Regions from separate parts of the Oceanobacillus sp. FSL K6-0118 genome, predicted to be linked through region 1. Evidence: a T-box and tRNA genes for the amino acid it is inferred to sense, from the RefSeq annotation. Region 1 holds a T-box; the other holds one or more tRNA genes.
The links. A T-box is a leader RNA that pairs with one kind of tRNA and senses whether it is charged. The one in region 1 lies ahead of tyrS (tyrosine--tRNA ligase), so its partner is inferred to be a tRNA-Tyr.

Region 1 (14,726 bases):
TACACCTATGACGGTTGTCGTTGGAATAAGCGCATTGGAAAACACATGCTTCATTAAAACTGTACTTTCTTTTACCCCTTTTCCTCGTGCTGTTTTCGTATAATCTTGATTGACCGATTCAAGCATGCTATCCCTGAGCATACGAGCAATTAACCCGATTTCTACAGCAGCCAAAACAATACCCGGCAAAAGCAAATGATGTAACCAACCCAATAATCCATCTGTAATTGGTATATAACCCGCTACAGGAAAAATAGGTACGGATACACCCAGACCAAGAACTAATAACAACGCTAACCAAAACTCAGGTATTGATGTTCCTAGTAGAGAACCTGATAAAAACAGAGGATCTAACACTGTATTCCGTTTCCATACAATAAAAATAGCAGTTGGTATCGCAACAATTATGGTTAATAACATGGATATAACCATTAAGCTAAATGTCGGACCAAGACGTTCGACAATAATTTGTGTTACTGCTTGCTCAGAATAAATCGATTGTCCCAAGTCCCCTACAAATATATTGCCTAACCAGTCAAAATATTGAACAACTTTTGGTTTATCTAGTCCCAATTGTTGTTCTAATTGTTCAATTGCCTCAGGAGAACTATCTTCCCCCAAAATAAGGTAAGCTGGGTTACCTGGAGTAAGATGAACAATCATAAATACAATGATACTAACGATAAATAGAACAGGAATAATGGCTAAAAGTCTTCGTAACGTGTAATGTAACACTTTTTTCCCTCCCTTTATATCAATCTTTGAAAAGAACAAAGGAGCCAGTGTCGTTAAAAACAGACATGACTCCCTTTGTGGTTATTCATTCTTATAAGTATTCCAGAATCGTGGACCAATCCAAGCATCATATTCTTGAATTTCGTCACTCATTATATCTAATGTCGTTTCATTTGCAACTTTTAAGAAAGGAAGTTCATCATATACCGTTTGGTTCATTTCTTTTAATATTTTTTGTCTTTCTTCAGAAGATGCTGCTAATCCCCATTGTGTCATTAACTCAGACCAACGTTCACTGTTGTACCAACCACTACTACCGGTATCTTGAACTAGAAATCCTAACTCATTTGGTGAAAATCTAGTAGAATATCCAATGACAACAATGTCCCAATTATGAGGTTCTTGCCATTTTTCTAGATATGTTGCCCATTCATATGGCTCTAGTTCGACTGTAAACCCTACTTCCTCAAGTTGTTGTTCAGCTACTTGAGAAATACGTTTATATGCCTCATTATTGTTGGAATACATTATGGTAATGGGCTCACCATTATAATCAGATTCATTTAATAGCTCTTTTGCCTTTTCTGGATCATACTCCAAATAAGTGTCTGTTCCTTCTGCTGTATATAATTCGGTTTGAGTTGGATCAAATAGAGCACCATCCATTTCATAGAATTCTTCATTCCCATAAGTCGATTGAGCGATGGCCTCTTTATCTAGAGCATAATGTAAAGCTTGGCGAACTTTCAAATCATCAAATGGCGGCTCTGACTTATCAGGTGTAATCATTGAGTAACCATTGATATACGTAACTGGATTTATATTTGGTGTTGTTTCAATAACTTCATATAAATCTGTCGGAATGTTTTGAGCATAATCATATAGGTTTGTTTTTAAACCATTCAATTTCACTTGGGGATCCTTGACAATTAGAAAGTTAATTTGATCAAGAATAGCTTCCTTTTTACCTGTAAGCCCTCCCCAATCCGCTTCTTCACGCTGTGAATAATCATCAAACCTCGTTAGAACGATTTCATTTCCTCTTTCCCATTTTTCGAATTGATACGGTCCCGTACCAATAAGCTGTTCCGGAACTAATGGTTTTTCCCCTGCTTCCTCGGCAATTTCTTTTGGAATAATAGCTAATCCTGTTTTTGGAGCAGCCATATCATCTAGAAGCCCGTTATACACTTCGTTCAATGTAATTTCTACCGTTAATTCATCGATTGCCTTCACGTCTTCGATATACTCACTTGCAACTTTGCCTACAGAAGAAACAAGTCTCCATCTTTCAATAGATGCTACTACATCTTCCGCCCCAACAGTTGTGCCATTATGAAAATTCACATCATCTCTAATGGTTATGGTATAAACCTTTTGATCATCTGAGGCACTATAATCTTCAGCTATCATCGGTTTAACAGCAAAATCTTTATCAAGCGCTACTAATGTTTCAAAAATATGCCAAGCGATATCCCTTGTTGGACTTGAAGCATTTGACATAATGTCTAATGTATCTGGCTCACTAGTATAAGCGACGTCAAGTGTGCCACCAGTTTGTTTTTCCTCTGCCGCTGAATTTCCTTCTCCCGTCTCTTCGCTTGAACTCCCATTACTACAAGCCACCAAAATAAGTGTGAAAATTAATATAGCAAATAATTTTAATGTTTTTTCTAGACGCATTCCTCTGATCTCCCCTAGTAATTAGTCAACTAAATAGTGTGAAACAATTTTTATAAATGCCTTTTCAATATTAAGTAAAGCCCTTTCATCTATATCAAATTTCGGATGATGGTGTGGATAATGGGTACTTTCGCTTTCATTTCTTGATCCAACTCTGAAATACGTTCCAGGTTTCTCTTTTAAGAAGTAAGCAAAATCCTCCGCTCCCATCGTTGGCTCTAGTGCAACAACTTCTTCCTTATTAAAAACCTCTTTTAAAATATCATTTACAGTTGCTGTCTCTTCCGGATGATTAAATAGGGATGGGTAACCACGTAAAAAGTCAATTTCACAGTTTGCGTGATTCGCATTGGCAATTCCATTTACAATAGAATGTATTTCCTTTTCAACTAAATCACGTACATCTTCATCAAAGGTTCTTACCGTTCCCTCAATTTTAGCTTCATCCGGAATAACATTAAATGCAGCACCAGCTTGGAATACCCCCAGTGTAACAACAGCAGATTTCAATGGGTCTACCCTACGGCTTACAATTTTTTGTAGGGATTGAACAATTTCACTACCAATAACAATTGGATCAATTGCCTCATTCGGCCTAGCACCGTGTCCCCCATGCCCTTTTATCGTTATTTCAAACTTATCAACTGCAGCCATTTGGTATCCGGCACCAACAGCAACTTGACCTAATGGAAGTTCTGAAGCGAGATGAGCAGCAAATACATAATCTACATTATCGAGAATTCCCTCCTCAATCATATATTTTGCTCCTCCTGGTGGCTTCTCCTCCGCCGGTTGGAAAACAAAAAGTATTTTCCCCTTTAATTGTTCTTTATATTTACTAAGCATTTGTGCTGTCCCAAGAAGTGCTGCCGTATGGCCATCATGTCCACAAGCATGCATAACGCCTGGGTTTTCGGATGTATATGCAGTATCATTTTCTTCATGAATAGGCAGAGCATCGAAGTCCGCGCGCAAAGCAATTGTTTTACCTGGTTCTTTCCCTTCTAACTCCGCAACAATCCCGTGACCACCAATCTGTGTTTTCACAGAAAGTCCAAAGCTTCTTAATTTTTCTGCTATAAACAATGCAGTATTTTTTTCTTCAAATGATAACTCTGGATGTCTATGTAAATGTCTACGCCAATTCTGAACTTCCGAAAACTGTTCATCAACTTTATTCATAATTGTTGAAAATTCTTTAATTAAGCCCAATTAAATCCCCCGCATTCTATTTTTATTTGAATTTAGTAAGTTTTATAAAGAATACCCCATCAGTGGGAACTTCCTTCAACCCCCGCTGACTTATCAAACCTTTACGGGTAGTTGATCTCCCACCTACCTTCTTTGTTTTTTAGGCGGGAATCTTACTGTCCGTTTAGGTGGGATAAATTTATAAGTAATGATAACCATATTATACCTAGTTGTCAACTCGGTTTAGGGTATTTTCATAGATTTGGAGGCTATTTTTATATGTAAAAACTAAGGTTGAGAGTACCTTACACTTTTTTGGCAAAAAAAATACACTGACATCTCAAGTCAATGTATTTTTTCAATTTCCAATATTAATTAAAGGAAATTAAGAAATATTTTTTCTTACCACGGCGGATAATAGTGAATTTCTCTTCAATACGGTCTTCTTCGGTCACAGTATATTGAATATCTTGTTGACGTTCCCCGTTAATATAGACCGCTCCATTAGAAATATCCTCCCTTGCTTGGCGCTTAGAAGAAGAAATTTTAGCATTTACTAATAGATCAACTAGGCCTATATCTTCTTTTGAAGTTTCAAATGTTGGTACATCTTTAAAACCTTGTTCAATGTCACTGGCGGATAGCTTCTTAAAATCTCCACTAAACAATGCTTCTGTAATTTTTTTCGCTTGTGCTAGCGCTTCTTCACTATGAACTAATTTAGTCATTTCTTCTGCAAGACGTCTTTGAGCAACACGATTTTCCGGATGGTTAGTAACCTCACTTTCTAATTGAGCAATTTCTTCTTCGTTTAAAAATGTAAAGTACTTAATAAATTTAATGACATCACGGTCGTCCGTATTAATCCAGAATTGATAAAATTCATATGGCGTTGTCTTTTCCGGATCAAGCCAAATTGCTCCACCAGCTGTTTTACCGAATTTAGTTCCATCTGCCTTTGTTATTAATGGGACAGTTAAACCGTATACTTTAATTTCCTCATCTTGATTTTCTCTTGCCCGACGAATTAATTCCATTCCAGCGGTAATATTTCCCCATTGATCACTTCCACCTATTTGTAATGTTACGTTTTCTTCTTCATATAATTTCATATAATCTAAAGACTGCAATAGCATATAACTAAACTCAGTAAAAGAAAGTCCCTGTTCTATACGAGCTGAAACAGATTCTTTAGCTAGCATATAATTAATACTAAAATGTTTTCCTATATCTCTTAGTACATCAATAAAAGTTAATTTTCCTAACCAATCATGATTATTTCGTACTTTTACAGAACTTTCAATGTTCTCCACTTCTAAAATTTTGTTAATTTGTTTTTTTAATGAATCAGCGTAATATTGTACCGTTTCTGTTGTATTTAATGACCTTTCTGTGGAACGTCCACTTGGGTCCCCTATCATTCCGGTACCGCCGCCGACTAATGCAATTGGTTTATGACCAGCTAATTGGAATCGTTTTAGCATAATTAATGGTACTAAATGACCAATATGTAAACTATCTGCCGTTGGGTCAAAACCACAGTACAAACTTACCTGGTTCGTTTCTAAATGTTTTTTTAGACCTTCATGATCGGTAGTTTGTTGAATTAGTCCGCGTTTTTCTAAATCTTGTAAAATATCCATTACATGCACTCTCCTATTTTAATTTGGCATCTTTCTAAGAAAACAGCCATTTCTAAAAATAAAAAAACTCATCCCTAACTAAAAAGGGACGAGTTATTAAACACGCGTTACCACCCTTGTTGCACAGTTGTGCCACTCGGTATTGTTATCGATGTTTCCACCGTTTCCTTCATAAGAGAAGAAATTGCTCCAGAACGTAATTCGTGTTACAAATGTATACTAGTTTCCACCGACCACTAGCTCTCTTTGATAGGGATTTGTAAAACTACTTCATTCTTTCTTAGCTACTTACATATATATAGAATGTTGCTAATAGTGCATGTTCAAAAAGTTGGATGAAAAAGACCGATTCAGCTGAGAAAGCTGCACCTCCACAAGGGTATGACATGTTCACCAGACTTTTTGAACATCCTCTAATAATCTTTATCATATACATTATTAAAATGCAACTAAATTCATCTATCTCGAAAAATATACTTATGATATAATTATAAAAGAATTTTAGGGGGTTTTGCAAATGAAACTGAAAGAGATGTTTCATCAATTAAAGAGAAAGTCTAAATCAGCGTGGAATACCTTTAGAAACTATGAATTTATCAATAAAGTATCGACCATATGGAAAACTGGTAAGATCCAGAAAACTTCACGTATTACATATGATGTTGTTTGGAATATAATATTAGTCTTTTTAATTATAGGTTTCATAGGTGCTTTCTTTGTTGGAGGGGTAGGCGCAGGTTTTTTTGCCTCCCTTATAAAAGATGAACCCGTACGTAGCTATGCAGACATGAAGGAAGATATCTATAATTACGATGAAACGACAAAGTTATATTTTGCTGATAATATTTATTTAGGAGATGTACAAACCGATCTTTATCGGGAAGAAACGACCCTAGATAAAATATCTCCTACCTTAATTCAAGCCGTTATTGCAACGGAAGATGAATATTTTAATGAACATCAAGGTATTGTGCCAAAGGCTATATTCCGAGCATTATACCAAGAAGTATCAAATTCAAATATGCAAAGCGGTGGTAGTACACTCACACAGCAATTAATAAAAAATCAAATATTAACAGATGAAGTATCTTTTGAAAGAAAGGCGAAAGAAATTCTCTTGGCCCTACGGTTGGAACGATTCTTTGAAAAAGATGAAATCCTAGAAGCGTATTTAAACATTGTTCCATATGGACGTAATTCCTCAGGTGGAAATATAGCGGGAATTCAAACAGCTGCACAAGGTATTTTTGGTATTAATGCAGATGAAGTTAATCTTGCACAAGCAGCATATTTAGCAGGTTTGCCACAAAGCCCATCCTATTATACACCATTTAAAAATAATGGTGGTTTAAAAGACGAGGACGGAATAAAGCCTGGCCTAAACCGGATGAAAATTGTTTTAAACCGAATGCTCGATATGGACTATATTACAAAAGAAGAATACGAAGAGGCGATAAACTATGATGTAGTTGCCGATTTCAAAGAAGAAGACAAATCTCCACATAAAAAATACCCAATCTTAACTAGAGAAATTCAATCAAGGGCAACAGATATTATTATGTATCATTTGGCAGAAAAAGATGGGCATTCTAAAGAGGATCTGGAAAAAGATAAAGAATTAAAGAAAAAGTATTCCGCACTAGCATCTAAAGCTATTCAGTCGGAAGGGTATAAGGTTCATTCGACTATCGATAAAAAGATGTACGATGCATTCCAAGAGATTGCAGCCAATTACCAATATTATGGAAATGATAAGAATACGGTAGTAAATAAAAAAACAGGCGAAACAAAGCTTCAATCTATTCAAGCTGCAGCAGTTTTAATTGATAATAAAACAGGAAGAATTATTAGCTTTTTAGGTAATCGTAATTATAGTGAGGAAAATCAAACAAACTATGCAACAGCTAAAAGACAAATAGGTAGTACAGCTAAACCTTTAGCCGTTTACGCACCAGCAATGGAATTAGGTAAAGTTCAACCTAGTACGACTATCGTCGATGAACCTAGAAGCTGGGGATCATGGAGTCCTAAAAACTATGGTGGTGGAAATTACGGTACGGTAACAGTAAGAAAAGCATTAGCTAGCTCTTATAATATACCTGCAGTTATTACCTATGAGAAAATAATTTCACAAGACCCTGCTAGCTATTTGGAAAAAATGGGTGTTACTTCTCTAGTAGAAGCTGACCATCAAAATCTATCTTTTGCTCTTGGAGCATCTGAGAATGGTATATCTGTTGAAGAAAACATTAATGCTTATGCAACCTTTGGCAATAATGGAAAATTTGCAGATGGTTATATGATAGATAAGATTACAACAGCTGATGGTGATGTTGTATATGAGCACGAAACAAAACCTGTTGATGTTTTTTCACCACAAACAACATATCTTACAATTGATATGATGCGAGATGTCATAAATAGTGGTACGGGTGCTTATGTAAAATCAAGGTTAAAATATGGTGGTGTTGACTGGGCAGGAAAAACAGGTACTTCACAAAATTATGATGATGCATGGTTCATTGCTACTAACCCGAACGTAACATTCGGAACATGGCTTGGTTATGAGATCCCTGATTCTATTTACGACAGTTCTTCTTCACTAAGTTACAGTCAACGTACGCAAAATTTATGGGCACAATTAATTAATGCAGCTTCTGATATTAATCCGGAACTTGTAGCACCTTCCGAAAGATTTAAACAGCCGGATGGTATTGTCTCTAGAAGTTACTGTAGTATCTCAGGTGACTTGGCATCTGATTTATGCCAAAAAGCCGGGTTAGTAAAATCAGACATCTATAATTCGAAATATGTACCTACTAAGGTAGATGATAGTTTAATAGCAGGTTCACAAATTGTTATAGCTGGAAAAGCTGTTGCAGCTGGGTCAGATACACCTAAGGAATTCACTTTAGGAAATGGGCTCATGTTTAATCCTGAATGGCTGGAACGCAAAGGGATTAACAATGTTAGCCAACTCATTCCCCGAACCGATACAGATAAATGGCAACAAATTGGTGCTCCTAAAACTAGGTTAGCATCCTATAAAATTGAAAATGATGGCAAAGCTCCTTTAGCGCCGACGTCAGTAAACTATAAGGATAATAAGCTTAAATGGAATAAACCAGACTCAAGTGATATAGTCGGATACCGGATTTATCGCAAATCGAACTCCGATGGAAATTATAAACTTGTAGGAAACACTTCAAATACTGAGTTCTCAGTTGAAGATGACAATGCGACTTATCAAGTAAAAGCAGTTGATTATTTTGGCTTAGAGTCTAGTCCATCTAATGAAATTGTAATTGGCAAAGACCCTAAATCAGCTGATGAATCCGAGTCGAAAAAGGCAAAAGAAGAGAAGGAACAAAAAAAGAAAGAAGAAAAGAAAAAAGAGAAACAAGAATAACATAGGCACAGCTCAGAAAGTGCTTAATATTAAAGAAGGTACTCGTTGTCGGGTATCTTCTTTTTTCTAATAGAGACGGAACTTATTAGCTCCGCCCCTACCATTAGAAAAACTCATTCATGAAAATGTTACAAAAGACTAAAACTTTTTCGAATTATCTTGTATACTATAGTTAATACGGATGACCTGAAATTAGGTGGTGAAAACATGGAACACATCAAGACCCATTACAAGATGCAACGAGAGACCTCATCAGAACCCATTGTGATTGAGGGTCCACTCTCCTCGAATGAATTACAGCAATATCACTTTCATGAGAAATTAACTGCATTTAGGCCAGCACATAAACAATTTGAGGCGCTTCAAAAAATCGCTGACTTTCCGGAAGGCAGAATAATAGTAGCTCGTACACTTGATACTATTATTGGATATGTCACTTATGTGCATCCTGATCCACTTGAAAGATGGTCTGAATTTAACATGCAGGATTTGATTGAATTAGGGGCAATAGAAATCATCCCAGAATTTCGTGGTGAAAAAGTCGCTTCTAACCTTCTTGAAATTTCCATGCGTGATGAATTTATGGAAAATTATATTATAATTTCTACAGAATATTATTGGCATTGGGATTTAGAAGGAACCAAATTAAGCATCTGGAATTATCGAAAATTAATGGAAAAAATGATGGCAGCCGGTGGATTACTCCCCGCTCCAACAGATGACCCGGAAATTATTTCTCATCCCGCAAATTGTTTGATGGTCCGTATCGGGAAAAATGTTCCGGAAGAATCTGTAAAGAAATTTGATGAATTACGATTCCTATCAAGAAATAAGGATCGTTCTATGAGGGAGGGTTTATAAATGTTAGTACAGGAAATCATGAAAACTGAGGTGATTACTCTACCCCAAAATGCAACAATTGCTAACGCCCTACAATTATTACAAGATCATCGTATTCGCCATATACCTATTGTCAATGATAACAATGAAGTAATTGGTATTGTTTCTGACCGTGATGTAAGGGATGCAAGCCCTTCAGTCTTGTTAAAGAATGATAGCATAGAACAAAATGAATTAGAGAATGAAATAAAAATGATTATGACTACACCTGTTATTACAATCCATCCGCTTGATTTTGTAGAAGAAATTGCACGTGTGTTTTATGATAAGGAAATTGCTTGTTTACCAGTTGTGAATAAAAATAAACTGGTCGGTATTGTGACGGAAAAGGATATGTTATATACGTTAATTCAGTTAACAGGGATAACGGTACAAAGCTCCGTAATTGAGGTAAAAGTTCCCGACGTCCCAGGGATTATTCCTGAGGTTGCAGCTATTTTTGGAAAACGCAAAGTGAATATTGCATCCGTATTGGTCTACCCATTTAAAGATGATCCAAATTATAAAATACTTGTTTTTCGAATCCAAACAATGAATCCGCTTCCATTCATTCAAGACTTACGAAATGCTGGCTACAAATTAATGTGGCCTAATAATATTCCGGAGCCAAAAGTATGAAAAGGAACGCAGCTTTTATATTTTCTGATCAATTTTTAGAATACCATTTTCATGAAAATCACCCTTTCAATCAAAAACGAATTCAATTAACGAAAGAATTATTGGAACAATCGAATGCATTAACTTCTGAGGACTTACTTTTACCTCGTAAAGCGTCAGATAAAGAAATAGCATTATTTCATGATGAAGATTATATAGAAGCAGTTAAAAGAGCAAGTTTTAACCAATTAACTGATGACGAGAAACGTGAATTCGGTCTTGGTACGGAAGACACTCCCATTTTTGATGGTATGCATGAAGCATCCGCCCTGCTCGTCGGAGGTTCATTAACAGCTGTAGATGAAGTTATAAATGAACGTGTTAATCATTCGTTGAATATAGGCGGTGGACTACATCACGGATTTAAGCGGAAAGCTTCTGGATTTTGTATTTATAATGATGCGGCTATTGCTATTAGATATATAAGAAAAAATTATAATTTAAGGGTATTGTATGTTGACACGGATGCCCATCATGGTGATGGAGTTCAAAGTGCATTTTATGATGACCCTAATGTATGTACATTTTCAATCCACGAAACAGGTAGGTATTTATTTCCGGGTACAGGTGAAGTAAACGAACGGGGAATAAAACAAGGATTTGGTTATTCATTTAATCTCCCTATCGATGCTTTTACACAAGACGAATCCTTTTTGGAAGTTTATGAGGGGGCTATTAGAAGAATTGCGGAGTTCTTTAAACCTGACATTATTATTACACAAAACGGAGCAGATGCACATACATATGACCCCCTAACCCATCTTTGCACTTCTATGAAAATATATGAACGTATTCCTGAGATTTCCCATGAATTAGCCCACGAGTACTGTAACGGGAAATGGATTGCCCTTGGGGGAGGAGGCTACGACATTTGGCGAGTTGTTCCAAGAGCATGGGCTCAAATTTGGAATGTCATGAAAATGGGTACAATTAGCACCGGCCCTCTCCCACGCACATGGATTGAAAAGTGGAAAAAGGAATCGCCTGTAAATATTCCGAATCATTGGCATGACACAAATGAAGAAGCATTTCCTTACATTCCTAGAAAACCAGAAATTAACGATAAAAATAGTAAACTACTAAATCAATTACTAAAATACACGTTTAAACCACAAAAGAAATGATAACAACTATCTACAGTTCTTAATAAAGTAGACTTCCATCCGATCTCCCACCTACTTTCTTTGTTCCCCAGAAGCTTAAGGTGGGAATCTACTGCCCGTATAGGTCGGATAAAGAGGAATAAAAAGAGCAGGTGCATATTCAGCAACTGCTCTTTTTATTCCATAATTACAATTTCTACTCTCCGATTTTTACCCCAGTGTTTTTCAGAATCGTTTGGTGCTATAGGTCTAGTATCTGCATAACCAACTGATGAGAATCTTTTTTCATCCAATTCAAATCCATTAGTTAAATAGCGAATAACACTACCGGCGCGAGCTGCCGATAATTCCCAATTCGATGGATACCTATAGTTTGTTATCGGCCTAGAATCAGTATGCCCTTCTACACGCACTTGGTTTGGAACATCTTTTAAGAGAAGACCTATCTTATCTAAAAATGGTTTAGCCGAATTTAATACGGTTGCCTCTCCAGTGTCAAATAAGATATTCTCCTGCAAGACTAATACAACACCTTCATCTGATCGCTTAGCCGTAATAGCACCATTTAAATTATTATTATCAAGAAAAGATTCTACTTCACTAACTAGATTATCTAGAGAGTTCCCTTCTTCCGTCTTAGGTGTTTGATCACTTAAATCACTTTCATCCAAGTCACTATTCAACTTTCCTTCTAAGTTATCCCCTTTTTCATTTTTGGATTGTTCAGCAGGTTGATTGGAAGGAACTATAGAAGGATAAAAATCAAAAATCATTCTGTTTTGGAATGATTCTTGAACCGCCTCAAAGCGTTCATCGTCAAGGTTTGACATAGCAAATAATAGTATGAAGAAAACTAAAATTAAGGTTACCATATCAGAATAGGTAACCATCCATTTTGGTGCACCAGTTTCTTTAATGGACTTCCTCTTTCTCCTACGCTTCATTAATGCTTTCTCCTATGATATTAGAAGTCTGGATTTCTTTTTGCTTTTCTTGATCTTCATTGGAAAGAAATGCATTTAGTTTCTCCTCAAGGATACGTGGATTCTGTCCGGATTGTACACCAATAATTCCCTCAATGATTATTTGCTTATAAAAAGCCTCTTCTTCTGTTTTCCCCTCTAACTTATTTGCCATAGGCGTAAACACAAGATTAGCTAACACAGTTCCATATAATGTCGTTAATAGTGCCACAGCCATACTAGGTCCTAATGTAGACGGATCAGATAATTGATTTAACATCAAAACGAGTCCAATCAACGTACCTATCATTCCCCATGAAGGTGCGTATTCAGCTGCCTTTTCAAACAAAGACCTACTTTTCGCGTGTCTTTCTTCCATTGCCATAATTTCTGCTTCTAGAATATCATTGATTACTTCAGGTTCAACGCCATCTACAACAAGTAATAAACCTTTACGTATAAATGGATCATCAATACCATCCAAATCATTTTCTAAAGCTAAAATACCTTCTCTCCGCGCCCTTTCAGCTAATCGAGAAAAAAGCGCAATTAACTCAGGTAACTGCTTACTATTTTGAAGGGAAGTCGCCTTAAATAACTTGAAAATTAGTTTGAGTTGTTCCATTTTAAAAGCGATTAACATAGAGGCTATTAGGCCACCAATTACAATCAGAATACTAGATACATCAATAAATGATACAGCACCTTCTGTACCGCCACTTGAAAGAATCGCTAGCATAATAACGATAAAACCAAATGTAATGCCGATAGGAGTTAATATATCTTTTTTACTCATTTTCTAAATCTCCCCAACCATTTAAAAGATATAGATGAATGTAATTTACATCCATCTATATCTTTTATCGGCATCATTTTTATAAAGTTGAATTTCTTAACTCAATTCTATGAGGCAATATGACATTTTTTTCAGCAACTTCTTCTTTATTCATAAATTTTGTCAATAAGCGCATTGCAACTGCACCGATGTCATACATAGGTTGTACAACTGTTGAAAGCGTCGGACGAACCATGGTTGCAAGTCGAGTATTATCAAAACCAAAAATTTCTACATCATTCGGAACATTATACCCCATATCTTGAACACCATGGATAACACCTAATGCCATTTCATCTGAAGCGACAAAAATAGCCTCTGGTTTTTCATCTAAAGCCGCTAATTGCTTGGCAGCTTCAAGCCCGGACTCATAAGAATAATCACCTTGTACAATGAATTCTTCCTTAATCGGAACATTTGCCTCAGCTAATGCACGCTTATAGCCGGCAAATTTATGTTCATTAATACTTGTATCTTCTCCGCCACCAACATATGCCGGATTTTTCTTTCCTTTATCAACAAAATGCTTTGTTGCTTCATAAGCAGCTTCTTCATAATTAATATTTACAGATGCTAATTCCTTTGTGTCATCATAAGTTGCTGCTAACACGATTGGAACATTCGAAGTATTAAATTGTTGCAAGTGTTCTTCAGTAATGGTTCCACCCATAAACAATATTCCATCTACTTGTTTTTCCAACATTGTATTAATTAACGCTAACTCTTTATCTTTATTTTGATCTGAATTACTTAAAATAACATTATATTTATACATAGTTGCAATATCTTCTATACCACGAGCTAATTCTGAAAAGAAAATACTGGATATATCTGGAATGATTGCACCTACAGTGGTTGTCTTTTTACTAGCTAATCCTCTAGCTACCGCGTTTGGTCGATAACCTAAACGTTCTATTGTCGCTAAAACTTTTTTACGTGTTGTTGGCTTTACATTTGGATTTCCATTCACTACTCTCGAAACCGTAGCCATAGACACATTTGCTTCTCTTGCTACATCATAAATTGTTACAGTCATTACTGTGTTTACCTCCTATATTATAAATCCAGTCTTTTGTTTATATCATACTCTAACATGATAAAAAAAACAAAAATAACCGTCTTTTAGTATGTGTCAAGTTTTTCTCGGTGTGTCTTTCACGCCAATATTTCCGGCACTCTATTTTTGTACACTTTTTCGGCTACCGCGCGACCCTTGTCGCTTGCTGTCCCCAATTTTTAGGTAACGTTCTAAAAACCAAGAACCTTACCTAAAAATCAGGGTGTTATCTAAAACTTTTTATTAACTGTCCAATAGCTGATGAATGAGCTGTATTTAGGCTTATTTTACCTTGTTTTGCTCCAATTGACGGCTGGGTTTCCTGGCGTAGAAATTCAGTCATACGAACCACTTTTTTCACGTCTCGTTGTTTTCTTACACTTCGCCTTTGGTCTCTCAAATAGACGGATCGTAATGTTTTATTTAGAATCCCTTGTTTGATCTTCACCATTGCCTCACTACCTTCTAAACTCCAATGCATTCCACGCTTTTTCATTCGGAATGAAATATGTCGTTGGTTGGATTCCATTGCACCCATGCCCCTTGCCTCT
Region 2 (14,726 bases), 1.6 Mb from region 1:
TACAACAGGAAAAATAAGGGAGAAAGTATTATATGTAGAAGACTTAGATAGGCAAGAGGGTATTTGGTTAATCAATAGTGTACGTAAATGGCTTCCCGTTGACTTTTCTACTACTTAACTAAGTCTTCTAATATGAACCATATAGAACCAATATGTGTATACTTAATTTTTTATTGCTAGAAAGACAAGGGTGTAGACAAAAACTTTCGGGAAAATCACGGCTCTTTTCCCATAATCTTTAGGAGTTAAGTATCAAATGTAGGCATTTATCTATAACAATTCGTACGCCTTAACATATAGTAATTATGTACGTGAATGAGGAGGTGTTAATTTATGAGTGCACCCGAAAAAGGCTTTGGCTATGGTGGAGGTTTTGCCTTAATTGTAGTTCTATTCATACTGTTAATTATTATTGGAACCTCTTATGTAGGTTATGGATACTAATCTTTAAAAAGTGTTGGAAAATTCGTAGGGCACCGTTTCATTTGGTGCCTTATTTTCTTTTGTACTAGACAAGAAAAGAAAAAATGTATATAGTTACCTAGGTAACTAATTGTTCAAGTGGAGGTTTAATGTGGATTCTTTTTTTCATCATCAGTTACAGTTTACCCGGGCATTTACGAAAAAGATAAATGAACAACTAGCAAAAGTTGGTTTATATCATTCGCAATGGTTGATAGTTTTCTATTTGAAGCATTTTAATACAGCTACTCTTGTTGAAATAAGTAATTATTATGATGTAGAAAAACCAACTATAACTCGTACCGTGAATCGTTTAGAAAAAATAGGCTTAATTAAAAAAATTCCTAGTACAGATAAACGGGAGAGAAAAATCCATTTAACGGAAAAAGGGATGCAAGTTTATGACGATGCAAAGCGGATTATAGACACCTTTGAAGAAAATCTAGTAAACGAAATTTCAGATGAGGATCTAATGGTGACTTTACATACAATCCATAAGCTAAAAGAAAAAATTAAATAAGGGAGGAATAAGTTTGAGTAGAAAACCTAAGTTATGGACGAAAGACTTCATCATGGTATCCACCTCAAACTTTTTATTATTTATTTCGTTTTATATGTTAATCGTAACGTTAACGGTTTATTCGATAAAAAGTTTCCATGCATCAGAAAGTTTGGCTGGGCTTGCTTCAAGTATTTTCGTACTTGGCGCAGTGCTTGTGAGACCAATAGCGGGAAAAGCACTTGCGACGGTTGGTAAGAAAAAACTTTTATTACTCGGTTCGGTACTTTTTCTAGCTATGATGCTATTGTATTTTCCTATTAACAATTTACCTTTATTATTAGCCCTTCGATTTATCCATGGTTTTTCATTTGGGATATGTACCACTGCAACGGGAACAATCGCAGCGGAAATTATTCCGGTGGTAAGACGTGGAGAGGGAATGGGTTATTTTGCTACAAGTATGAACTTAGCCATGGCCATTGGTCCTTTTTTAGGATTATTTATAAGCCAACATTTCGACTATACAGTGATATTTGTAACTACTACTACCTTTGCTCTAGTATCCTTGATAGCTGCTTTAACGTTGAGAGTACCAGAAGTAGCTCGGGTACCAAAGGAGACTGCGAAAAAGTCCTTTCAAATTAGTGATTACTTTGAAAAGACAACTGTACCGATTGCGATTTTTATAGCAATCCTTGGATTTGTATACTCCAGCATTTTATCGTTTATGACGTCTTATGCGACAGAAATAAATTTAGTTGATACAGCAAGTTTCTTTTTCGTCATGTATGCGGCGTTTTTATTAATATCTAGACCGTTTACTGGTCAATTATTTGATTTAAAGGGAGAAAACTCCGTTATTTATCCATGCCTTGTCATATTTGGTTTTGGACTAATTTTGCTTAGTCAAGCTTCACATGGTTTGATTTTACTTATTGCGGGAGCCGTTATTGGAATTGGATTTGGTACCGTACAATCAAGTGCTCAAACTATTGCAGTTAACAGAGCTCCGTCACATAGAATTGGACTTGCAACCTCTACCTTTTTTGTATTCTTTGACACAGGAGTAGGCGTTGGTCCATTTTTATTAGGGTTTACTTTACCTTTAACGGGTTATAGAGGAATGTATGTTGGAATGGCATGTATCGTTTTTGTTTCCATTTTTGTATATTATTTCGTACATGGGAAAAAGACATCCCGCTCAAGGAAACAACATAGAATGATTCATGAAGAGGTAGAGAAACAGCTAGGACAATAGTTCCTAGCTGTTTGTATTCAAACGTAATTTTATAAAAACTTAAGGCATACCGGTTCAGGAGCATGTATGTCCTTTTGTAATAACGATAATTTGCCTGTTTCGGTATCACGGGAGAATAAAGTAAGATTATCTGATTCTTGGTTGGAAGCAATTAAGAACTTTTCACTAGGATCGAGAACGAAATCTCTTGGCCAGTCACCTTCTGTTGGTGTATTCTCAATAAAAGATAATTTTCCAGTTTCCGTATCTACTTTAAAAACAGCGATACTATTATGTCCTCGATTTCCAGAGTATACGAATCTTCCGTCAGAAGAAACGTGAATCGCACTACCTTGATTATTTTCCTTGAAATCTTCTGGAATGGTTTTAATCGATTGAACAATGGAGAAGCTTCCATTTTCTTGATCGTATGATAGGACAAAAACTTCCCCACTGAATTCCGTTACAAGATACGCAATAGTAGAAAGTTTAGGATGAAAAGCTAGGTGTCTAGGTCCACTACCAGCTGGAACAACTAAACGATTTACCTCAGTTAGCTCACCATTGTCACTAACTTGGTAAGTAAGAAGTAAATCACTGCCTAAGTCAGTGACAACTAAGTAATTTTCATCCGGAGTCATGCCAGCATAATGGATATGCGATTTTTCTTGCCTAGGATCGGGTCCACTACCAGTATGTTGAATAGTTGATATAGCTTGGCTAACTTCACCAGTATTTTGATTTATTTTATAAGAATCTACCGTACCTTTATGATAATTAGCACTGAATAAAAATTGATAATCTTTATCCGTGTTGATATGACAAGGGTTCGCACCGGGTTCTACCTGATTATTAACTGCTGTTAGTTCACCGGTTCTATCATTAACTTTGAAAGAGGCAACTCCACCATTATCTCCGTCTTTTGCGACAGAAAAAAGAAATTTATTATCAATAGTAAGCTTCAAGTAAGTAGGGCTGTCAACTTTAGCTGCAATTTTAACGTTCGATATTTTCTTTTCTTCCGTATCTAATTCAAATGAATATATTCCTTCACTGCTTTTTTTTGTATATGTGCCAATGTATCCGATGTATTTCATGTTCTGAGAATCCCCTTTCTACTTAAATCAGTGTCTACCTAAGTATATCGATAACATGAGCACTTGTCACTTCCTTGCTTTTACGAGTCTAGCCTTGGAAAAGACTTCTTAAAATGCGTGTTTAAAAAGGTGAATGAAACGGACTGAGGTCGCCAACGTTCTGGGACTACGATTACTCGTCCCACTAAAGATTTGTTGCAACGCCTCCTTAGTATCGAAGTGTCATTTTACCGGACTTTTGAACAAACTCTTAAAAAGAAAAAGGTAGAAATTGAGTTTTTTTGGGGCATGATAATCTTGAGGTGACTTTATTATGAAAGCAACTGAAATAGAAAGTAAACGATTTGATAAAGCATTAGATGAAATACTGGATTTGTTTAATAATCTTGAAAGTGATGAGCCGATTATAAAATATAATGATGAGGTTTTAAGTTTTATTGAAAAGGCGAAGAAAAAATATGGGGAAGATATTGTAAATGAAAAAGTAAATATAGTTGTGGGAGAAATGTTATCTTGGCTTGATCTAGAAGATGTGAACTTGGATAAGGATGAAAAAGAAGAAGAGGAATCCTAGTATATAGTTTCTCTTCTTTCAATATTGTGTATAATTATAACAAGCGTCATTTTGGGGGCGTTTTTGTCGATTGTTAAAATTAAAAAACAAAATTTATTATTTTATGTTGACATTTATATGAGTTTGCTTTAATATAAATTTTGCTGTTAAAAACCGATTAAAAAACGCGAATAAAGTCAAATGAAATTTCTTGTTGACATCAAACATTGAAATATGATATATTAAAGCGCGTTGACAAATTAATTCGAAATATGAAATGGCCCGTTGGTCAAGCGGTTAAGACACCGCCCTTTCACGGCGGTAACACGGGTTCGAATCCCGTACGGGTCACCATTTTTTAAGGAAGTCATGTTAAGTACGCGATGACCTGTCGCAACACATGTACTAGCACATCCTAATGCGTTGGAGGATTAGCTCAGCTGGGAGAGCACCTGCCTTACAAGCAGGGGGTCACAGGTTCGAGCCCTGTATCCTCCACCATTAACTTCTAAATCTTATATTTTTCACATCGCGGGGTGGAGCAGTCTGGTAGCTCGTCGGGCTCATAACCCGAAGGTCGTAGGTTCAAATCCTACCCCCGCAACCAAATATTTGAATTGGTCCGGTAGTTCAGCTGGTTAGAATGCCTGCCTGTCACGCAGGAGGTCGCGGGTTCGAGTCCCGTCCGGACCGCCATTTTAAATGAATAGATTCCATTATGATGGCTCGGTAGCTCAGTCGGTAGAGCAACGGACTGAAAATCCGTGTGTCGGCGGTTCGATTCCGTCCCGAGCCACCATTGTTGGAGGGGTAGCGAAGTGGCTAAACGCGGCGGACTGTAAATCCGCTCCCTCTGGGTTCGGCAGTTCGAATCTGCCCCCCTCCACCATTTAATAACTTTATCATTCGCCGGCCTAGCTCAACTGGTAGAGCAACTGACTTGTAATCAGTAGGTTGGGGGTTCAAGTCCTCTGGCCGGCACCATTTTTAATGAGCCATTAGCTCAGTCGGTAGAGCATCTGACTTTTAATCAGAGGGTCGAAGGTTCGAATCCTTCATGGCTCATCATTATGCGGGTGTGGCGGAATTGGCAGACGCGCTAGACTTAGGATCTAGTATCTTCGGATGTGGGGGTTCGACTCCCTTCACCCGCACCATTTCATTACTTAATATAATATCATGCGGAAGTAGTTCAGTGGTAGAACACCACCTTGCCAAGGTGGGGGTCGCGGGTTCGAATCCCGTCTTCCGCTCCACTCTTGCCGGGGTGGCGGAACTGGCAGACGCACAGGACTTAAAATCCTGCGGTAGGTGACTACCGTACCGGTTCGATTCCGGTCCTCGGCACCATGCGCCCGTAGCTCAATTGGATAGAGCGTTTGACTACGGATCAAAAGGTTAGGGGTTCGACTCCTCTCGGGCGCGCCATATACATAGTGCACGGGGAGTAGCTCAGTTGGATAGAGCAACAGCCTTCTAAGCTGTGGGTCGCAGGTTCGAATCCTGTCTTCTCGGCCACCTTATTATTATGCGGGTGTAGTTAAATGGTATAACCTCAGCCACGAGCGACACTTCTACCGAATAATCTACGAGTTGCCTCGAAGCATTGACTTCCTTGAATAGGCTTGTAGATGGAGAGGCATGTTGGTCGGGATTGAATCTAAAGTACAAATTTAATTAAATTGTGCGGGTGTAGTTAAATGGTATAACCTCAGCCTTCCAAGCTGATGTCGTGGGTTCGATTCCCATCACCCGCTCCATTATTTTTATAATGGGCCTGTAGCTCAGCTGGTTAGAGCGCACGCCTGATAAGCGTGAGGTCGGTGGTTCGAGTCCACTCAGGCCCATCCAATGAATTTTAGTTGGATGATCCAAAAATATCTTTTAAGAAGTTGTTGACAAAGATATAGTGAATATGATATATTATTAAAGTTACTTATTTGAAGCGATAATAAATTTTGCTCTTTGAAAACTGAACAAAACAACCAGTATGTCAAGAAAAAGAAACTCGTTTTTCTTTTTAAAAAATAGAGGTTTTTCCTCTAAAAGCTAAGAATTTCAAATGAATTTCATTCATTTGAAACAAACTTTTTTGGAGAGTTTGATCTTGGCTCAGGACGAACGCTGGCGGCGTGCCTAATACATGCAAGTCGAGCGCGGGAATCTCTTCTGATCCCTTCGGGGTGAAGAGAGTGGAACGAGCGGCGGACGGGTGAGTAACACGTGGGCAACCTACCTATAAGACTGGGATAACTCGCGGAAACGTGAGCTAATACCGGATAATACTTTTTATTGCATAATAAGAAGTTTGAAAGGCGGCGTAAGCTGTCACTTATAGATGGGCCCGCGGCGCATTAGCTAGTTGGTGAGGTAAAGGCTCACCAAGGCAACGATGCGTAGCCGACCTGAGAGGGTGATCGGCCACACTGGGACTGAGACACGGCCCAGACTCCTACGGGAGGCAGCAGTAGGGAATCTTCCGCAATGGACGAAAGTCTGACGGAGCAACGCCGCGTGAGTGAAGAAGGTTTTCGGATCGTAAAACTCTGTTGTTAGGGAAGAACAAGTCAGGTAGTAACTGACCTGACCTTGACGGTACCTAACCAGAAAGCCACGGCTAACTACGTGCCAGCAGCCGCGGTAATACGTAGGTGGCAAGCGTTGTCCGGATTTATTGGGCGTAAAGCGCTCGCAGGCGGTCTTTTAAGTCTGATGTGAAAGCCCACGGCTTAACCGTGGAGGGTCATTGGAAACTGGAGGACTTGAGTGCAGAAGAGGAGAGTGGAATTCCATGTGTAGCGGTGAAATGCGTAGAGATATGGAGGAACACCAGTGGCGAAGGCGACTCTCTGGTCTGTAACTGACGCTGAGGAGCGAAAGCGTGGGTAGCGAACAGGATTAGATACCCTGGTAGTCCACGCCGTAAACGATGAGTGCTAGGTGTTAGGGGGTTTCCGCCCCTTAGTGCTGAAGTTAACGCATTAAGCACTCCGCCTGGGGAGTACGGCCGCAAGGCTGAAACTCAAAAGAATTGACGGGGACCCGCACAAGCGGTGGAGCATGTGGTTTAATTCGAAGCAACGCGAAGAACCTTACCAGGTCTTGACATCCTTTCGCCCTCCCTAGAGATAGGGATTTCCCTTCGGGGACGAAAGTGACAGGTGGTGCATGGTTGTCGTCAGCTCGTGTCGTGAGATGTTGGGTTAAGTCCCGCAACGAGCGCAACCCTTGATCTTAGTTGCCAGCATTAAGTTGGGCACTCTAAGGTGACTGCCGGTGACAAACCGGAGGAAGGTGGGGATGACGTCAAATCATCATGCCCCTTATGACCTGGGCTACACACGTGCTACAATGGATGGTACAAAGGGCAGCGAAACCGCAAGGTCAAGCAAATCCCATAAAACCATTCTCAGTTCGGATTGTAGGCTGCAACTCGCCTACATGAAGCCGGAATCGCTAGTAATCGCGGATCAGCATGCCGCGGTGAATACGTTCCCGGGTCTTGTACACACCGCCCGTCACACCACGAGAGTTGGTAACACCCGAAGTCGGTGAGGTAACCTTTTGGAGCCAGCCGCCGAAGGTGGGACCAATGATTGGGGTGAAGTCGTAACAAGGTAGCCGTATCGGAAGGTGCGGCTGGATCACCTCCTTTCTAAGGATATACGAAAAGCGAAAGCACCCGGTTAGCGACGTACAAACTGCGCCTGGCCATGCCAGGTGGTCCGATGTTGCCGCGCAAAGTGGCGATTTTAATCGGACATTCTTCTACCGAAGGAGATAAAGGAAACACGATGAACGTAAGTGAATCGATGTTGACTTACACCACAAGGGTATAAGTGCGACTAAGCCTCTGGTTTCACCAGTCGGCAAGTCTTCTTTATCGCGCGGAGGTGAAGGAAGTTTGCTAGTCGCTGGGTGCTGCAGCTGGACATTACGGAACATCCTAATTTGGATGAAACATACTGTGTTGTTTGGTTCAGTTTTGAGAGAGCAAATCTCTCTGAAACTTTGTACCTTGAAAACTAAATAAGAGTAAACAAGACATCAAATTTTAAAGCAAGGCTATATAATAGCACGCTTATTCATTGTAAACTTAGTTAAGTGAATAAGGGCGCACGGTGGATGCCTTGGCACTAGGAGCCGATGAAGGACGGGACTAACACCGATATGCCTCGGGGAGTTGTAAGTAAACTTAGATCCGAGGATTTCCGAATGGGGAAACCCACTGTTCGTAATGGAACAGGACTTATGTCTGAATACATAGGGCATAAGAGGCACACCCAGGGAACTGAAACATCTCAGTACCTGGAGGAAGAGAAAGCAAATGCGATTTCCCAAGTAGCGGCGAGCGAAACGGAAACAGCCCAAACCAGAGAGCTTGCTCTCTGGGGTTGTAGGACACTCCACAAGGAGTTACAAAGAAATTCTTTAGATGAATCAACCTGGAAAGGTTAGCCAAAGAGGGTAACAGCCCTGTAATCGAAAAAGAATTTCCTCCGGAGTGGATCCTGAGTACGGCGGAACACGTGGAATTCCGTCGGAATCCGGGAGGACCATCTCCCAAGGCTAAATACTCCCTAGTGACCGATAGTGAACCAGTACCGTGAGGGAAAGGTGAAAAGCACCCCGGGAGGGGAGTGAAAGAGTACCTGAAACCGTGTGCCTACAAGTAGTCGAAGCGCGTTCATGCGTAACGGCGTACCTTTTGTAGAATGGACCGGCGAGTTACGATTGTATGCGAGGTTAAGTGGAAGACACGGAGCCGTAGCGAAAGCGAGTCTGAATAGGGCGATTTAGTATGCGGTCGTAGACCCGAAACCGTGTGATCTACCCATGTCCAGGGTGAAGGTCAGGTAACACTGACTGGAGGCCCGAACCCACGTATGTTGAAAAATGCGGGGATGAGGTGTGGGTAGGGGTGAAATGCCAATCGAACACGGAGATAGCTGGTTCTCTCCGAAATAGCTTTAGGGCTAGCCTCAAGATGATGAGTACTGGAGGTAGAGCACTGATTGGACTAGGGGCCCTCATCGGGTTACCGAATTCAGTCAAACTCCGAATGCCAGATACTTAAACTTGGGAGTCAGACTATGGGTGATAAGGTTCATAGTCGAAAGGGAAACAGCCCAGACCACCAGCTAAGGTCCCAAAGTATACGTTAAGTGGAAAAGGATGTGGAGTTGCTTAGACAACCAGGATGTTGGCTTAGAAGCAGCCACCATTTAAAGAGTGCGTAATAGCTCACTGGTCGAGTGACTCTGCGCCGAAAATGTACCGGGGCTAAACGTATCACCGAAGCTGTGGATTGTTCTTACGAACAATGGTAGGAGAGCGTTCTAAGTGCTGTGAAGTCAGACCGTGAGGACTGGTGGAGCGCTTAGAAGTGAGAATGCCGGTATGAGTAGCGAAAAAAGAGTGAGAATCTCTTTCACCGAATGCCTAAGGTTTCCTGAGGAAGGCTCGTCCTCTCAGGGTTAGTCGGGACCTAAGCCGAGGCCGAAAGGCGTAGGCGATGGACAACAGGCAGATATTCCTGTACCACCTCATGACCGTTTGAGCGATGGGGGGACGCAGTAGGATAAGGAATGCGCACGGATGGATGTGTGCGCCCAAGCAGTGAGAAAGTCAGGTAGGCAAATCCGCCTGGCCATTTCAAGCTGTGATGGGGAGGCCTTCTGGCCGAAGTTCCTGATTTCACACTGCCGAGAAAAGCCTCTAGCAAGGTCACAGGTGCCCGTACCGCAAACCGACACAGGTAGGCGAGGAGAGAATCCTAAGGTGAGCGGGAGAACTCTCGTTAAGGAACTCGGCAAAATGACCCCGTAACTTAGGGAGAAGGGGTGCTCTACGGAGTAGAGCCGCAGTGAATAGGCCCAAGCGACTGTTTAGCAAAAACACAGGTCTCTGCGAAGCCGAAAGGCGAAGTATAGGGGCTGACACCTGCCCGGTGCTGGAAGGTTAAGGGGAAGAGTTAGGGCTTTCGCCCGAAGCTTAGAACCGAAGCCCCAGTAAACGGCGGCCGTAACTATAACGGTCCTAAGGTAGCGAAATTCCTTGTCGGGTAAGTTCCGACCCGCACGAAAGGTGCAACGACTTGGGCACTGTCTCAACGAGAGACCCGGTGAAATTATACGATGCGTGAAGATGCGCATTACCCGCGACAGGACGGAAAGACCCCGTGGAGCTTTACTGTAGCCTGATATTGAATGTCTGTGCAGCTTGTACAGGATAGGTGGGAGCCTTAGAAACGTGAGCGCCAGCTTACGTGGAGGCATCCGTGGGATACCACCCTGGCTGTATGGACCTTCTAACCCAGGACCGTGATCCGGTTCGGAGACAGTGTCAGGCGGGCAGTTTGACTGGGGCGGTCGCCTCCCAAAAGGTAACGGAGGCGCCCAAAGGTTCCCTCAGAATGGTTGGAAATCATTCGCAGAGTGTAAAGGCAGAAGGGAGCTTGACTGCGAGACCTACAAGTCGAGCAGGGACGAAAGTCGGGCTTAGTGATCCGGTGGTTCCGCATGGAAGGGCCATCGCTCAACGGATAAAAGCTACCCCGGGGATAACAGGCTTATCTCCCCCAAGAGTTCACATCGACGGGGAGGTTTGGCACCTCGATGTCGGCTCATCGCATCCTGGGGCTGTAGTCGGTCCCAAGGGTTGGGCTGTTCGCCCATTAAAGCGGTACGCGAGCTGGGTTCAGAACGTCGTGAGACAGTTCGGTCCCTATCCGTCGTGGGCGTTGGAAGTTTGAGAGGAGCTGTCCTTAGTACGAGAGGACCGGGATGGACATACCGCTGGTGTACCAGTTGTTCCGCCAGGAGCATAGCTGGGTAGCTACGTATGGAAAGGATAAGTGCTGAAAGCATCTAAGCATGAAGCCCCCCTCAAGATGAGACTTCCCATCATTTTAAATGAGTAAGATCCCTCAGAGACGATGAGGTTAATAGGTTTGAGGTGGAAGCGTGGCGACACGTGGAGCTGACAAATACTAATCGATCGAGGACTTAACTAACTTCTTTTGATGTTATAATTTACTCTTATTTAGTTTTTAAGGTATAAAATTCCTTATTAATCTTGACTAAAATTGGAAGAACAATTATAATAATGATTGTTGCTGATTTTATCAGAGATAACCTAATTAAATAAAAGTTGTCTGGTAGCGATGGCGGAAAGGTCACACCTGTTCCCATACCGAACACAGAAGTTAAGCTTTCCAGCGCCGATGGTAGTTGGGGTTACCCCCTGCGAGAGTAGGACGCCGCCAGGCAATAAATACAAAAAAGGCAAGGTATGCATATCTTGCCTTTTTTGTATTTCGTGAAAGTATAAAGTTTTGCAAAAGGCTATTCTGACAAACCTAATTTTCCTAAAAGATAATAAACCAATACAAAATAAATGAGATTCTATTAAAAATATGCTAAATTTAAATAGGTCAAAAGACTGCAATTGCTTCTAAATGATATCAGGCTCAAATATGAATGATTTTTACAATTTGTACAAGAATAAGAGGAGCCTTTCTATAAAGGAGGAAACGAAATGGCAACGGAAGAAAAAGAGGTAAAGAAAGCAAGTGAAGGCGATACGATAAAAGTAGTTAAAGGTGAACAAAAAGGAAAAAAAGGTAAAGTACTTCTAGTAAGAGAAAACTCTGTTATCATTCAAACTGGAAAACATCAAGAAACTGGGGAGCCAATCAAAACAGTAGTGAATCATAAGAACTATAAACGTGTTAAGTAATAGAGAATATAACACAGGATGTAAAAGGCTAATTAGTTTATCTTTGGTGGATAAAAAATAAATTAACAAGTTAAAAGCATATCAAATCCAAAAGTGATTGGTATGCTTTTTTCGTTGAATATCAAAGTGTTCGGATTTAGGTTTTCCTCTTTGTTTAGGGATTCGTCACTCGATATAGTTAATTATTTAAACAATTAAATATTAGATATTAAAAGAATTCGGGATAAAACAAACCACTTTTAAAATGAAAAACCGCATGAAATCAATTTTAAAAACTTGATCTCATGCCGATTATTTTTTGAATATGTTCTATAGAAGTATGTTATTTCATGTGTTTCTCCACGATCAGAACTACCAGGGTATTCGTAGGTTATTTAATTTACCATTTCCACTTTTGGTTCTTTTACCATCTCTACAAATAATTCCAGAAATCGGTTATCATCGGTAAGTTCTGGGTGAAAGGAACTAACTAGAATATGATCTTGTTTTGCAGCAACAATTTTCCCGTCATATGTAGCCAAGATTTCCACATTCTTTCCCGCCGATTCGATATAAGGAGCACGAATGAAAATGGCGTTAAATGGATCGTTTAAACCCCTTACATCTAGCGCAGTTACAAAACTATCGACCTGTCTACCAAATGCGTTACGCTTCACACTAATATCCATTAAGTTTAAATGACTCGTATTAGAATCGATAATTTCCTTTGCTATAAGAACCATACCGGCACAAGTTCCAAATATAGGTATTCCCTTATTTGAGAACTCCTTAAGAGGTTCAAAAAATCCATAACGATCAATAAGTTTTCTCATCGTTGTGCTTTCCCCACCTGGAAGAATTAGTCCATTCACATCTTTTAGTTGTTCGGGTTTCTTTACAATAAGACTTTGTAATCCTAAATCATGAATATGTTTAACGTGTTCTTCAATTGCTCCTTGAAGCCCAAGAACACCAATTGTTAATTTAGTCATTATTTTTCACATCCTGCTAACAAAACTATAACAGTTTCACTTTTCTGTTTACCATCCACGCTCTTGCATTCTATCTTCGTTTCCTAGTTTAGATATTTCTATTCCTTTCATTGCAGATCCTAATTCCTTAGATAATTTACCAATTAAATCATAATCCGTATAGTATGTTGTTGCTTGAACGATAGCATTGGCAAATTTCTCAGGACTCTCTGATTTGAAAATACCTGATCCAACGAATACACCGTCAGCTCCAAGTTCCATCATTAATGCTGCATCTGCTGGGGTTGCGACGCCACCTGCTGCAAAGTTAACGACGGGTAATTTTCCTGCTTCTTTAATTTGTTTTAATATCTCATATGGTGCACCAAGATTTTTCGCTTCTGTCATTAATTCGTCATCATTCATTCTGACTACCTTACGTACTTGGGCATTTACTTTACGCATGTGACGAACAGCTTCAACAATATTTCCTGTTCCTGGTTCTCCCTTTGTACGAAGCATAGATGCACCTTCACCGATACGACGTGCTGCTTCACCTAAATCACGGCATCCGCAGACAAATGGAACGGTAAAATCACTCTTCAATAAATGGAATTCCTCATCTGCAGGAGTTAAAACTTCACTTTCATCTATGTAATCAACACCCATAGCCTCTAACACTCTGGCTTCAGTAATATGTCCGATCCGTGCTTTTGCCATTACCGGAATAGATACGGCATTCATGACTTCTTCCATAATTCTTGGGTCAGCCATTCTAGCAACGCCACCAGCTTTACGAATATCAGATGGCACTCTTTCTAAAGCCATAACTGCAACTGCACCAGATGCTTCCGCAATTTTTGCTTGTTCCGCGTTTACAACGTCCATGATGACGCCACCTTTTTGCATTTGAGCCATTCCACGTTTTACTTCCTCAGTTCCTAATAATTTTTCCAATTAATCCAACTCCATTCTCTTTTCAAAATATATATTACATTATAAAAATAAATGTGATACTATTGGAAGTGTCAGTTTTTAATTAATTGAAGGGGTCAATTGAAAAGGAGTATAAAAATGGAGATGTTATCTTGTCATTTAAACCGATCAAGTAAAGTACCATTATATGAACAATTATATAATTTTATAAAAAACGAAATCATTGAAGGAAGAATAGAATACGGGGCTAAGCTTCCATCTAAAAGGAAATTATCTGAGTTTCTTAGAATCAGTCAAAATACGGTTGAGACGGCTTATGATCAATTACTAGCAGAAGGTTATGTCGAAAGTATTCCGAGAAAAGGTTATTTTGTATTAGCATATGAAGAATTAGAATATGTTCAGCAAAATGAAATAAAAGTGGGTGAAAAGGAAGTAGAGGAGGAAAGATTAACGTATCATTTTCACCCAAGTTGGATTGACACGGAAAATTTTCCCTTTAAAAAATGGAGAAAATATGCAAAAAATATGATTGATGAGAACTATCATTCTTTACTTTTATTAGGAGATATGCAAGGGGAATTGGAACTGCGACAGGAAATCGCACAATATTTATATCATGCTAGAGGAGTTCAATGTACACCTGAACAAGTCATCATTGGTGCAGGAAGTGAGATTTTACTACAGCAATTGATTCTTTTATTTAAGAGGGACACCATTTATGGAGTAGAGGATCCTGGATATCACATCATCTCAAAATTGCTGAAGAACAATGAAAAAGAAGTATATCCTTTACGAGTGGATGGGGATGGAATTAAAGTAAAGCAAATAGAAGATACAAATATTGATATCGTTTACGTTACACCTTCTCATCACTTTCCCTATGGCTCTGTTCTTTCCGTCAATCGAAGGATGCAATTATTAAAATGGGCTAGAGAATCGGAGAATCGATATATCATTGAAGATGATTATGATAGTGAGTTTCGGTATAGTGGTAAGGCTATTCCTTCTTTGCAAAGTATGGACCAAGCAGGAAAAGTAATTTATCTTGGATCGTTTTCCAAGTCACTTATTCCATCTTTGCGAATTAGTTATATGGTTTTACCGAAAAAGTTATGGAAGAGATATAAGGAAGAATTGTCTTTTTATCAATGTACTGTTTCCAGAATTGATCAGCATATCTTAACAGAGTTTATGAAAGAGGGCGACTTTGAAAGACATTTAAATCGAATGAGGAAAATTTACCGTA

Region 2: it encodes a tRNA-Tyr, which carries the amino acid that the T-box ahead of tyrS (tyrosine--tRNA ligase) is inferred to sense. The anticodon was not compared.

What each region holds. Positions count from the first base shown of each region.
Region 1 covers NZ_JBBOVR010000001.1:2,592,905-2,607,630, forward strand. Annotated here, with positions in the region: gene MHI02_RS13320 (ABC transporter permease) at 1-735, opposite strand, end outside; gene MHI02_RS13325 (ABC transporter substrate-binding protein) at 817-2,418, opposite strand; gene MHI02_RS13330 (M20 metallopeptidase family protein) at 2,440-3,600, opposite strand; gene tyrS (tyrosine--tRNA ligase) at 3,981-5,252, opposite strand; T-box leader at 5,334-5,543, opposite strand; gene MHI02_RS13340 (transglycosylase domain-containing protein) at 5,770-8,661, shown strand; gene MHI02_RS13345 (GNAT family N-acetyltransferase) at 8,869-9,522, shown strand; gene MHI02_RS13350 (acetoin utilization AcuB family protein) at 9,523-10,179, shown strand; gene MHI02_RS13355 (acetoin utilization protein AcuC) at 10,176-11,342, shown strand; gene motS (flagellar motor protein MotS) at 11,498-12,265, opposite strand; gene motP (flagellar motor protein MotP) at 12,255-13,079, opposite strand; gene ccpA (catabolite control protein A) at 13,159-14,154, opposite strand; gene MHI02_RS13375 (ISLre2 family transposase) at 14,402-14,726, opposite strand, start outside.
Region 2 covers NZ_JBBOVR010000001.1:986,723-1,001,448, forward strand. Annotated here, with positions in the region: gene pabB (aminodeoxychorismate synthase component I) at 1-118, shown strand, start outside; gene MHI02_RS05115 (YjcZ family sporulation protein) at 334-444, shown strand; gene MHI02_RS05120 (MarR family winged helix-turn-helix transcriptional regulator) at 575-982, shown strand; gene MHI02_RS05125 (MFS transporter) at 996-2,222, shown strand; gene MHI02_RS05130 (lactonase family protein) at 2,252-3,298, opposite strand; gene MHI02_RS05135 (hypothetical protein) at 3,612-3,872, shown strand; tRNA gene MHI02_RS05140 (tRNA-Glu) at 4,131-4,205, shown strand; tRNA gene MHI02_RS05145 (tRNA-Val) at 4,277-4,352, shown strand; tRNA gene MHI02_RS05150 (tRNA-Met) at 4,382-4,458, shown strand; tRNA gene MHI02_RS05155 (tRNA-Asp) at 4,471-4,547, shown strand; tRNA gene MHI02_RS05160 (tRNA-Phe) at 4,575-4,650, shown strand; tRNA gene MHI02_RS05165 (tRNA-Tyr) at 4,656-4,740, shown strand; tRNA gene MHI02_RS05170 (tRNA-Thr) at 4,760-4,835, shown strand; tRNA gene MHI02_RS05175 (tRNA-Lys) at 4,844-4,916, shown strand; tRNA gene MHI02_RS05180 (tRNA-Leu) at 4,924-5,008, shown strand; tRNA gene MHI02_RS05185 (tRNA-Gly) at 5,033-5,107, shown strand; tRNA gene MHI02_RS05190 (tRNA-Leu) at 5,113-5,201, shown strand; tRNA gene MHI02_RS05195 (tRNA-Arg) at 5,203-5,279, shown strand; tRNA gene MHI02_RS05200 (tRNA-Arg) at 5,293-5,369, shown strand; tRNA gene MHI02_RS05205 (tRNA-Gly) at 5,538-5,611, shown strand; tRNA gene MHI02_RS05210 (tRNA-Ile) at 5,625-5,698, shown strand; rRNA gene MHI02_RS05215 (16S ribosomal RNA) at 5,941-7,506, shown strand; rRNA gene MHI02_RS05220 (23S ribosomal RNA) at 7,950-10,866, shown strand; rRNA gene rrf (5S ribosomal RNA) at 11,007-11,121, shown strand; gene MHI02_RS05230 (DUF2187 family protein) at 11,391-11,591, shown strand; gene pdxT (pyridoxal 5'-phosphate synthase glutaminase subunit PdxT) at 11,966-12,562, opposite strand; gene pdxS (pyridoxal 5'-phosphate synthase lyase subunit PdxS) at 12,611-13,498, opposite strand; gene pdxR (MocR-like pyridoxine biosynthesis transcription factor PdxR) at 13,616-14,726, shown strand, end outside.